One region of the Lentzea sp. CC55 genome, then DNA from elsewhere that is predicted to be linked to it. Evidence: riboswitches for the same ligand, from Rfam matches in the RefSeq annotation. Region 1 holds a riboswitch; each other region holds the start of a gene.
What was found. Region 1 has a riboswitch for S-adenosylmethionine ahead of thrC (threonine synthase). Riboswitches for the same ligand answer to the same signal wherever they lie in the genome.
Positions count from the first base shown of each region.

Region 2: it holds a riboswitch for S-adenosylmethionine, as region 1 does, so the genes downstream of both, L6E10_RS16870 (methionine ABC transporter ATP-binding protein) here and thrC (threonine synthase) in region 1, are expected to answer to the same signal.
Region 3: it holds a riboswitch for S-adenosylmethionine, as region 1 does, so the genes downstream of both, L6E10_RS08255 (aminotransferase class V-fold PLP-dependent enzyme) here and thrC (threonine synthase) in region 1, are expected to answer to the same signal.

Region 1 covers NZ_JAJCXE010000043.1:198,584-201,850, reverse strand. Annotated here, with positions in the region: gene L6E10_RS28180 (class I SAM-dependent methyltransferase) at 1-569, shown strand, start outside; gene holA (DNA polymerase III subunit delta) at 580-1,548, opposite strand; SAM riboswitch class I at 1,636-1,779, shown strand; gene thrC (threonine synthase) at 1,791-3,047, shown strand; gene L6E10_RS28165 (DNA internalization-related competence protein ComEC/Rec2) at 3,031-3,267, opposite strand, start outside.
Region 2 covers NZ_JAJCXE010000022.1:225,107-228,373, reverse strand. Annotated here, with positions in the region: gene L6E10_RS16880 (resuscitation-promoting factor) at 1-141, shown strand, start outside; gene rsmA (16S rRNA (adenine(1518)-N(6)/adenine(1519)-N(6))-dimethyltransferase RsmA) at 529-1,350, shown strand; SAM riboswitch class I at 1,439-1,532, shown strand; gene L6E10_RS16870 (methionine ABC transporter ATP-binding protein) at 1,758-2,756, shown strand; gene L6E10_RS16865 (methionine ABC transporter permease) at 2,753-3,267, shown strand, end outside.
Region 3 covers NZ_JAJCXE010000011.1:232,021-235,287, reverse strand. Annotated here, with positions in the region: gene L6E10_RS08260 (potassium/proton antiporter) at 1-1,426, shown strand, start outside; SAM riboswitch class IV at 1,500-1,614, shown strand; gene L6E10_RS08255 (aminotransferase class V-fold PLP-dependent enzyme) at 1,652-2,983, shown strand; gene lspA (signal peptidase II) at 3,007-3,267, shown strand, end outside.

The DNA.
Region 1 (3,267 bases):
CGGAAGGCGTCCACACCCACGTCACGCTGACGGACCTGGTGCCGAACGTGCGCGCGTTCGAGCGCGTGGCGGCCGAGAACCGGCGTCGGCTGCGCGATTCGTGCTGCTCGGTGGACCACGTGCCCACCTCGGTCGACGCCACGGACTGCCGGGTCGAGGGGACGCGCACGATCTACGGCGCCTTCCACCACTTCCCGCCCGCGCTCGCCGCGCGGATGCTGCAGAACGCCGTCGACACCCGGCAGCCGATCGTCGTCGTGGACACCAAGCGGTCGTTCGTCTACCCGGTGTTCTTCCCGTTCCTGCTGACGCTGGCCGTGCTGGTGGCGGCGCCGTTCCAACGCAATCCCCTGCCGCGATACCTGCTGCGCCTGCTGCTCACCTACGTCGTGCCCGTGCTGCCGTTCATGATGTTCTTCGACAGCGTCGTGTCCTTCCTGCGCATGTACGGGCGCGCGGAACTGCGCCGGATCGTCGACGGCCTCGACCGCACCGAGTCGTTCACGTGGACGATCGGCGTCGAGCCCGGTTTCACCGGAGCCCAGTACCTGATCGGGATCCCGCGGTGACCTTCCACGGTCAGCGGCGGCCGTGCGCGGCGACGATCCGGAGCACCGCGCGTTCCAGCGCGTAGTCGGCGTCGGCCGCGACACCCTTCACGTCGGCGTTCAGACCGGCGACCACCTGCATCGCGTCGGCGAGACCCGACTGGTCCCAGCCGCGCGACTGGGCCTGGGCCTTCTTGATCTTCCACGGCGGCATGCCGAGCGGACCGGCCAGGCTGAACGGGTCGGCCCGCCCCACCGCGGACACGCGCGCGACCGTGCGCACCGCGTCCGCCAGCGCGTCCGCGACCAGCACGTGCGGCACACCGAGCTGCATCGCCCACCGCAACGCCTCCATGGCGCCCGCGCGGTCACCGGTGACGGCCTTCTCCGCGACGGCGAACCCGGTCACCTCCGCCTTGCCCTGGTGGTAGCGGCGGATCTCCTCGACCGTCACCTTGCCGTCGGTGTCGGAGACGAGCTGCGACGCCGCCGCGGCGAGCTCGCGCAGGTTCGTGCCCACGGCGTCGATGAGCGTGGCGACGGCCTCCGGGTCGATCTTGCCGCCCGCCTGCCGCACCTCGTTGCGCACGAACGCCTCGCGCTCGGCGGACTTCGTGACCTTGCCGCACTCCGTGACCGCGGCACCGGCCTTCTTCAGCTGCCCGGGCAGGTCCTTGGCGGCCTTGCTGCGGCCACCACCCGTGTGCACGACGACGAGCGTGACCCCGTCCGCGGGCGCCTTCACGTAGGAGAGCACCGTGTCGGCGATCTCCTTGCTGATGTCCTGCGCGTTCTGCAGGACGATCACGCGGCCCTCCGCGAATAGCGACGGGCTCACCAGTTCGGCCAGCTCCGGAGCCGTGAGATCAGTCACCTGGACGCGGGTCAGGTCGGCGTTCGGATCGACCTCGCGTGCGGCCTCGAGAGCCGCCCGAACAGCACGTTCGACCAGCAGCTCCTCCTCGCCGACGACGAGGTGCAGTGACTCCGGTGCGCTCACGTTCCGCATCCTTCCACGTCCCGGATCGTGGACGGCGGTGGCTCAGCGGCGGACCGGTGCCGTAGCTTGGTGGCCACAACTGAACACCGCTCATCCAGAGGGGCAGAGGGACCGGCCCGAAGAAGCCCCGGCAACCGGCGTCAGCGCTGTGTGCACACCTGTGCGCGCATCTGAGTGCAGACGATCACGGTGCCAATTCCGACCCGTTCGATTTCGCGGGAAAGATGAGGAGATACCTCGCGATGACTGCTGTCTCTGTGCCGACGAGCACCAAGTTCGACCTCGGCCCCGCCCGCGCGCTGCTGTGCCGTGAGTGCGGCAACGAAACCCCTCTCGCTCCCGAGTACGCCTGTCTGGAGTGTTTCGGGCCGCTGGAAGTGGCCTACGACTTCGGGAAGATCCGGCGCGAGGACATCGAAGCCGGCCCCAGGTCGATCTGGCGCTACCGCGGCCTCCTCCCCGTTCCGTCCACTGTGGAACAGCACCCGAACACCGACCCCGGCGGCACCCGCCTCGTCGAGGCGCACAACCTCGCCAAGGCACTGGGCGTCCGCAAGATCTGGGTCAAGGACGACACCGGCAACCCCACCCACTCGTTCAAGGACCGCGTCGTGGGCGTGGCGCTCGCCGCCGCCCGCGAGCTCGGCTTCAAGGTGCTGGCCTGCCCGTCGACCGGCAACCTGGCGAACGCCGTCGCCGCGGCCGCCGCCCGCGCGGGCTGGCGGTCGGTCGTCCTCGTGCCCTCCAACCTCGAGCGCGCCAAGATCCTCATGAGCGCCGTCTACGAGGGCGCCCTGATCGCCGTCGACGGCAACTACGACGACGTCAACCGCCTCGCCCAGGAGCTCGCCGCGGAGAACGAGGACTGGGCGTTCGTGAACGTCAACGTCCGCCCGTACTACGCGGAGGGCTCGAAGACGCTCGGCTACGAGGTCGCCGAGCAGCTCGGCTGGCGCCTGCCCGACCAGATCGTCGTGCCGATCGCGTCCGGCTCGCAGCTCACCAAGGTCGACAAGGCGTTCCGCGAACTCGGCCAGCTCGACCTCGTCGAGGCCACGCCGTACAAGGTGTTCGGCGCGCAGGCCACCGGCTGCTCCCCGATCTCGGCCGCCTTCAAGGCGGGCCACGACGTCATCCGCCCGGTCCGCCCGGACACGATCGCGCGCTCGCTGGCGATCGGCGCCCCGGCCGACGGCCCGTACGTGCTCGACGCGGTGCGCCGCACCAACGGCGCCATCGAGGACGTCACCGACGAAGAGGTCGTCGAGGGCATCAAGCTCCTCGCCCGCACCGAGGGCATCTTCGCCGAGACCGCCGGCGGCGTGACCGTCGCGACGGCGAAGAAGCTGATCGAGTCGGGCCAGCTCGACCCGGACGCCGAGACCGTGCTGCTGATCACCGGCGACGGCCTCAAGACCCTCGACGCGCTCGGCGACACGATCGGCCCTCGTGCGACGGTGCCGCCGTCGGCCGAGGCCGTGATCAAGGCGCTGGGGTAGTCACCTCCTTTCCGGCTCCGGGGACGCGGCTGCGTCTCCGGAGCCGTAGGTGAACTTTTCGTTCAAGAGATGGGCTGCTTCGGAAGCGCGCGGTCCTGTCGGGATGCGTCTCCGTTGCGGCACAACATGATCTCGACAGGGCACGTTGGTTCACAAGGCGATCGCGTCCGTCTTCAGCCAGCCCGTGCGCGGGAAGCGCCGCAGGCCGTCCACCACGTGT
Region 2 (3,267 bases), on a different contig from region 1:
TACGGTGGCGCGGCCTTCGCCGCCTACCCGCACCAGGCGACGCGCGAACAGCAGATCGCCATCGCCACCAAGCTCCGCGACGGCCGCGGCGGCACGTACTCGGCGTGGCCAGGCTGCCGCGCCAAGCTCGGCCTGCCGTAGACCCGCGTCGCCTCCCCGTCCCCCGCACGAAGGCCGTCCTGGTTCGCCAGGGCGGCCTTCGCGGTTCCGCCCACCCGTGCCCGCGGGCGGGGTTGGCGGTGCGAAGGGCTTGGTGCGGGGAGGCTCGCACAAGGGTCCGCTCGAATTCGGCGTCCCCGCGACCGAACGTACTCGGTGGGTCTGACAGTTCCGGGGTGGTGCAACGGCGGGGCAGCGGGCGAAGCCGCTCGAGGCGACCAGCCCGCTGGAACAGGCGCCCTCCGCCCCGAGCCGACCCGCGTGCCGCCCGCCCCGAGTTGACCCGCGCGCCAGCCCTCTCACCCAACTCGCCCGGGCGAGGGGTGACCGGGCCCCGGGCCAGGAGCCTGAGAGAATGCCCGGGTGAGCCTGCTGGGACCCGCCGAAGTCCGCCGTCTAACCGCCGAACTGGGCATCCGCCCGACCAAGAAGCTGGGCCAGAACTTCGTGCACGACCCCAACACGGTTCGCAAGATCGTCGCAGCGGCCGGCCTGACCGAGGACGACGTCGTCCTGGAGGTCGGTCCGGGCCTGGGCAGCCTCACCCTCGCGCTGCTCCCCAGCGCCAGCCAGGTCGTCGCGGTGGAGATCGACCCGCCCCTGGCGCGGAGGCTTCCCCAGACCGTCGCGGAGATGGACCCGGAGAACGCGGGCAAGTTGCACGTGGTCCTCGAGGACGCCATGAAAGTCACCCAAGAAGACCTGCCGGTGCAACCCACCGCGATCGTCGCCAACCTCCCGTACAACGTCGCGGTCCCTGTGGTCCTCCACCTCCTGGCCGAACTCCCGAGCCTCCGGAAGGGCCTTGTCATGGTCCAGGCGGAGGTGGCCGACCGCATGGCCGCGAAGCCCGGGAGCAAGATCTACGGCGTCCCCAGCGTGAAGCTCGCCTGGTACGCCGAGGCGAAGAAGGCCGGCGCGATCGGCAAGAACGTGTTCTGGCCCGCGCCCAACGTCGACTCCGGGCTGGTGTGGTTCCAGCGCCACGAAAAGCCGTTGTCCACTGTGGACCGCAAGAAGCTCTTCGCGGTCGTCGACGCCGCGTTCGCGCAACGTCGCAAGACCCTCCGGGCCGCCCTCCGCGGGCACACCGCGAACGTCGACGAGGTGCTCGCCAAGGCGGGTGTCGACCCGCAGCTCCGGGGCGAGCAGCTGACGGTGATCGACTTCATCCGGATCGCCGAGGTCTAGGCCGGGGATCCTTCGGCCAACAGTGTGATCTGTCGAACGAATCGGATTCTGGCTTGCGCAACCGAACGTCCGTCCGGTTGACTGCTACTTGCCATCCGGAGCGACTGAGAGACCTGGCTCTACGACGTCGCAGCAACCACCCGCTGGATGCGGGCAGGTGCTAACGCCAGGACCGATGGAGGAGCACCATGGGTACCGTGCGAATGCTGACGCGCCGTCGAGTCGTCGACCAGTGCCGTCGCACCGCTTCTGCATGTCGTCGCCACCTCGTCTAGGGCGCCTTCTCAAAGTCCTCTGACGCGCACTCGATCGCAGAGTGGCGCACACACCTGAGCAGCAAACTTCGACCGCGCACGTCCGCGAACACCAGCGGACGAGGTGCCGTCGCGCGCAGCCGTGGAGCAGAAGTGATCACTGTCGAAAACCTCACCAAGTCCTTCCAGGGCGTCAGCGCCCTCAACGGCGTGACCCTCGACGTCGAGGCCGGCACCGTGCTCGGCGTCGTCGGCCCCAGTGGTGCCGGCAAGTCGACGCTCGCCCGCTGCGTCGCGCTGCTGGAGCGTCCCGACTCCGGGGCGATCCGCGTCGACGGCACCGACATCACGAGCCTCGACGGGTCGGCGCTGCGTGCCGCCCGCCGCCAGATCGGCGTCGTGCCGCAGGGGGACTCGCTGCTCCGCCAGCGCACCGCGGCCGGCAACATCGCGCTCCCGCTCGAATCCGCCGGCGTGCCGGGACCGCAGCGGCGCACCCGTGTCGGTGAGCTGCTGGACCTCGTCGGGCTGACCGACAAGGCCGGCGCCTACCCCGACCAGCTGTCCGGCGGGCAGCGCCAGCGCATCGCCGTGGCGCGCGCCCTCGCCGCCAACCCGTCCGTGCTCCTCGCCGACGAGCCCACTTCCGCCCTGGACCCGGAGACCACCGGTTCCGTGCTGACGGTGCTCGACCGTGCGCGCGCTGAGCTCGGTGTGACCGTGCTCGTCGTCACGCACGACATGGGCGTGGTCCGGAAGATCTGCGATGACGTCGCCGTGCTGGAGCAGGGCCGCGTCGTCGAACACGGCAAGGTGCTCGACCTGGTCAACGACCCGATCAGCCGCACGAGCAGCGCCCTGCTGCCCGCCGTCGACCTGAACCCGATCAACGAGAGCAGCTACGACCGCGTCGCGGACGTCGTGCTCGTCGGGTTCGCCGCGGTCGGCGCGCTGCTGCCCGAGGCCGCGCACCGGTTCGGGGTCGAGCTCAACATCGTCGGCGGTGGCTTGACGCGTCTCGGGGAGACCCCGGTCGCGCGCTTCCGCCTGGGGCTGAACGGCGAACGTTCCGACTCCGCTCTCGAGTGGATCGGCGAGGCCGGAGGCGCTGTGCAGAGGTCCCTGAAGGGGCCGCAGGGAGTAGCTGCGTGAGGTCTGCAACACCCTGGTCCGACGTCGTCGCGTACCTCGTCGAGGCCACCGGGGAAACGCTCTACATGGTCGGCGTCTCCACAGTCATCGCAACACTGCTGGGAGTTCCCGTAGGTGTCTGGCTGCAGCTCACCGCCAAGGGCGGGCTGCGGCCGAACGCCGCGGTGCACAGGGTTCTGAGCTTCGTCACCGACCTCGGTCGCTCGATGCCGTTCATCGTGCTGCTCGTCGCGCTCACGTCGGTCACCCGGCTGATCGTCGGCGGTTCCATCGGCAGCACGGCGGTCATCGTGCCGCTGGCCGTGGGAGCGATCCCGTTCGTCGGGCGGCTGGTGCAGAACATCCTGTCCGAGGTGCACGTGACCGTGGTCGAGGCCGCGATCACCACGGGCGCCTCGACGTTGAAGATCGTGCGCAGCGTGCTGATCCGCGAGTCGATGCCCGCGCTGATCAACGCCATCGGCGTCACCGTGATCGCCCTCATCGGGTACTCGGCGATGGCGGGCGTGAT
Region 3 (3,267 bases), on a different contig from region 1:
CGTGATCGCGGTGCGGGTGTCGACCCGCCTCGGCCTGCCCTCGCTGTTGCTGTACCTCGGCATCGGCGTGCTCCTCGGCGAGTCCGTCTTCGGCATCAGGTTCGACGACGCCGGCCTCACACAGTCCCTCGGCATCGCCGCACTGGTGCTGATCCTGACCGAGGGCGGCATCACCACCCGCTGGAGCGCGGTGAAACCCTCGCTGTGGCTGGGCGTCGCACTGTCCACAGTGGCCGTTGTGGTGAGCGTCGCCGTCACCGGTACGGCACTGCACTTCCTGCTCGGCCTCGACTGGCGGATCGCGTTGCTCTGGGGAGCGGTGCTGTCGTCCACCGACGCCGCGGCCGTGTTCAGCGTCCTGCGGTCGCTGGGTGTCGGGGCGCGGCTCACGGGCGCGCTCGAACTGGAGTCCGGTCTCAACGACGCACCGGTCTACATCGCCGTCGTGCTGCTGGCGTCCTCGGACCGGATCTCGTGGACCGCGCCGCTGCTGGTGGTCTACGAACTGGGCGCGGGAGCGCTCATCGGCATCCTGCTGGGCGTCCTGGGCGCCGCGGGGCTGAGACGCGCGGCGCTGCCCTCGACCGGTCTCTACCCGCTCGCCACCGTGGCCGTGTGCGTGATGGCCTACACGGCCGGCGACCTCGCGCACGCCTCCGGGTTCCTCGCCACCTACGTCGCCGCGCTGGTGCTCGGCAACGCCCGCCTGCCGCACCGCGCCGACACGCTCTCGTTCGCCGAAGGTCTCGGCTGGCTGGCCCAGATCGGGCTCTTCGTCCTGCTCGGCCTCTACGCCTCGCCGTCGCGGCTGCTCGACGTGCTGTTCCCCGCGCTGGTCGCGGGCGTGGTGCTGACGTTCGTCGCCCGGCCGTTGTCGGTGGTGCTGGCCTCCCTGCCGTTCAAGGTGCCGTGGCGCGAGCAGGCGTTCCTCTCGTGGTCCGGCCTGCGCGGCGCGGTGCCGATCGTGTTCGCGCTGATCCCGCTGATCCAGGGGGTCGAGGGCGCGCGACAGCTGGTCGACGTGGTGTTCCTGCTGGTCATCGTCCTGACGATCGTGCAGGGCACGACGCTGCCGTTCCTCGCGCGCCGCCTGGGGCTGGTGAAGACGGGGGAGGCGTTGGAGGTCCAGGTCGACTCCTCGCCGCTCGACGAGCTCGGTGCCGAACTGCTGCAGGTGCACATCCAGCGCGGGTCGAAGCTGCACGGCGTCTACATGTCCGAGCTGAGGCTCCCCGGCGGCGCCACGGTGAGCCTCGTGGTGCGCGGCGGGAAGAGTTTCACGCCACAACCGACGACCCGGCTGCAGACCGAGGACCAGTTGCTCATCGTGACGACGGAGGAGGCGCGCGAAGCCGCTGAACGGCGTGTCCGAGCCGTCGACAGGGCCGGTCGCTACGCGCGCTGGAAGGGCGAGACCGGCGAATGATCGGTCTGCGAGGCTTCCCAGCATGTGAATCGGGTGTCGACGAGCGCGTCACCCTCCGCTAACGTCGTCGGCAGGTCATGAGAGCCAGCGTCAAGCCCAAGCTTGCTGGCCGGCAACCCTCCAACCGCGGTGGGGTGCCCTTGGTGAGGACCTGGTCCGGCGCGTGGGGCGCCGGTCAAGCGCGGGCCTTCGCGACACGGGGCCCCTGGCCTCGGAGGCAGCTCGATGACGCTCGCGATCACCCCTGGAACCACCACTTCCGTCCCGGCCGTCGTCGGTGCCGACCTGCGGGTTCCCCTGGTGACCGGAGAGCGCGTCACCTACGCCAACCTCGACCACGCGGCGTCGGCGCCCTGCCTGCAGGAGGTGCGTGACGCCGTCGACGAGCTGCTGCCCTGGTACGCCAGCGTGCACCGCGGTGCCGGGTTCGCCTCCCAGGTCTCGACCCGCGTCTACGAGCAGGCGCGCGACCGCGTCCGCAGGTTCGTCGGCGCGCACCCCTCCGACACCGTCGTCTTCACCCGCAACACCACCGACTCGCTGAACCTGCTGGCGCGCAGCGTTCCCCGCAACACCGCGGTCGTCCTGTTCGACAGCGAGCACCACGCGGCGCTGCTGCCGTGGCGCGGGCCGAACGTCCAGCGCGTTCCCGCTCCGTCTTCGTCCGGCGCCGCGGTGGTGGCGCTGGACCGGGCTCTCGCCGCCGCCCCGGTCGGCCCTCGGCTCGTGATCGTCACCGGGGCGTCCAACGTCACGGGGGAGCTGTGGCCGGTGGCCGAGCTCGCGAAGGTCGCCCGCCGCCACGGCGCGCGCATCGCGCTCGACGCCGCGCAGCTCGCCCCGCACCGCCCGATCAACGCCCGTGAGCTGGGCGTCGACTACGTGGCCTTCTCCGGGCACAAGATCTACGCGCCGTTCGGCGCCGGCGTGCTGGTCGGCCGTGCCGACTGGTTGCAGCAGGCCCAGCCGTACCTCGTCGGCGGCGGCGCGACCTCGAAGGTCACCGACCACGGCGACCGCCTGGGCGTCGCGTGGTCCGCCGTGCCCGAGCGGCACGAGGCCGGCAGCCCGAACGTCGTCGGCGTGCACGCCCTCGCGGCGGCCTGCGAGATCCTGTCGCGGCACTGGGAGCAGACGGTCGCGCACGAGCAGGAGCTGCTGACGCGTCTGCGGGACGGCCTGCGCACGGTTCCCGGCTTCCGCGAGCTGTCGATCCTGACCGACGCCGACAAGGTCGGCGTCGTGAGCTTCACGATCAACGGTTTCGACGCGGGTTTCCTCGCGGCGGCGCTCTCCGCCGAGTACGGCATCGGTGTCCGCGACGGCGCGTTCTGCGCGCACGTGATCGTGAGCCGCCTGGTGAAGAAGGCCGGATCGCATGAACAGCGTGCCGTGCGCGCGTCGATCGGCCTCGGCACGACGGCCGAGCACGTCGACCGTTTGGTGGCGGCGTTGCGCACGCTCGTCACCGAAGGTCCGAAGTGGACCTACACCCGGTGCGACGGCCGCTGGGTGCCCGAGGACGACGGCCGAACCCTGCCGCCGTTCCTCGCGTAGTCCCGGTAGTGGACAATGACCTGGTGAGTGACGAGTCCAAGGCCGCGGAGAAGGTCTCCGGGAAGGCCGCTGAACCGCCTGCCGAGGTGCAGGTCAGCGAGCCCGAGGCGACCGTGATCGCGGCCGAGGAGCCCGCCGAGGCCGAGTCCCCCGCGGAGGCGGAGGACGACGAGGAGGGCTTCTCGATCACCGGCTCGCTGCCGGAGCCGAAGACCACGCTCCTCGCGGTGCTGGCGGGCGGCGTGCTGGCCCTGGACGTGCTCACCAAGGTCCTGTCCGTGGCG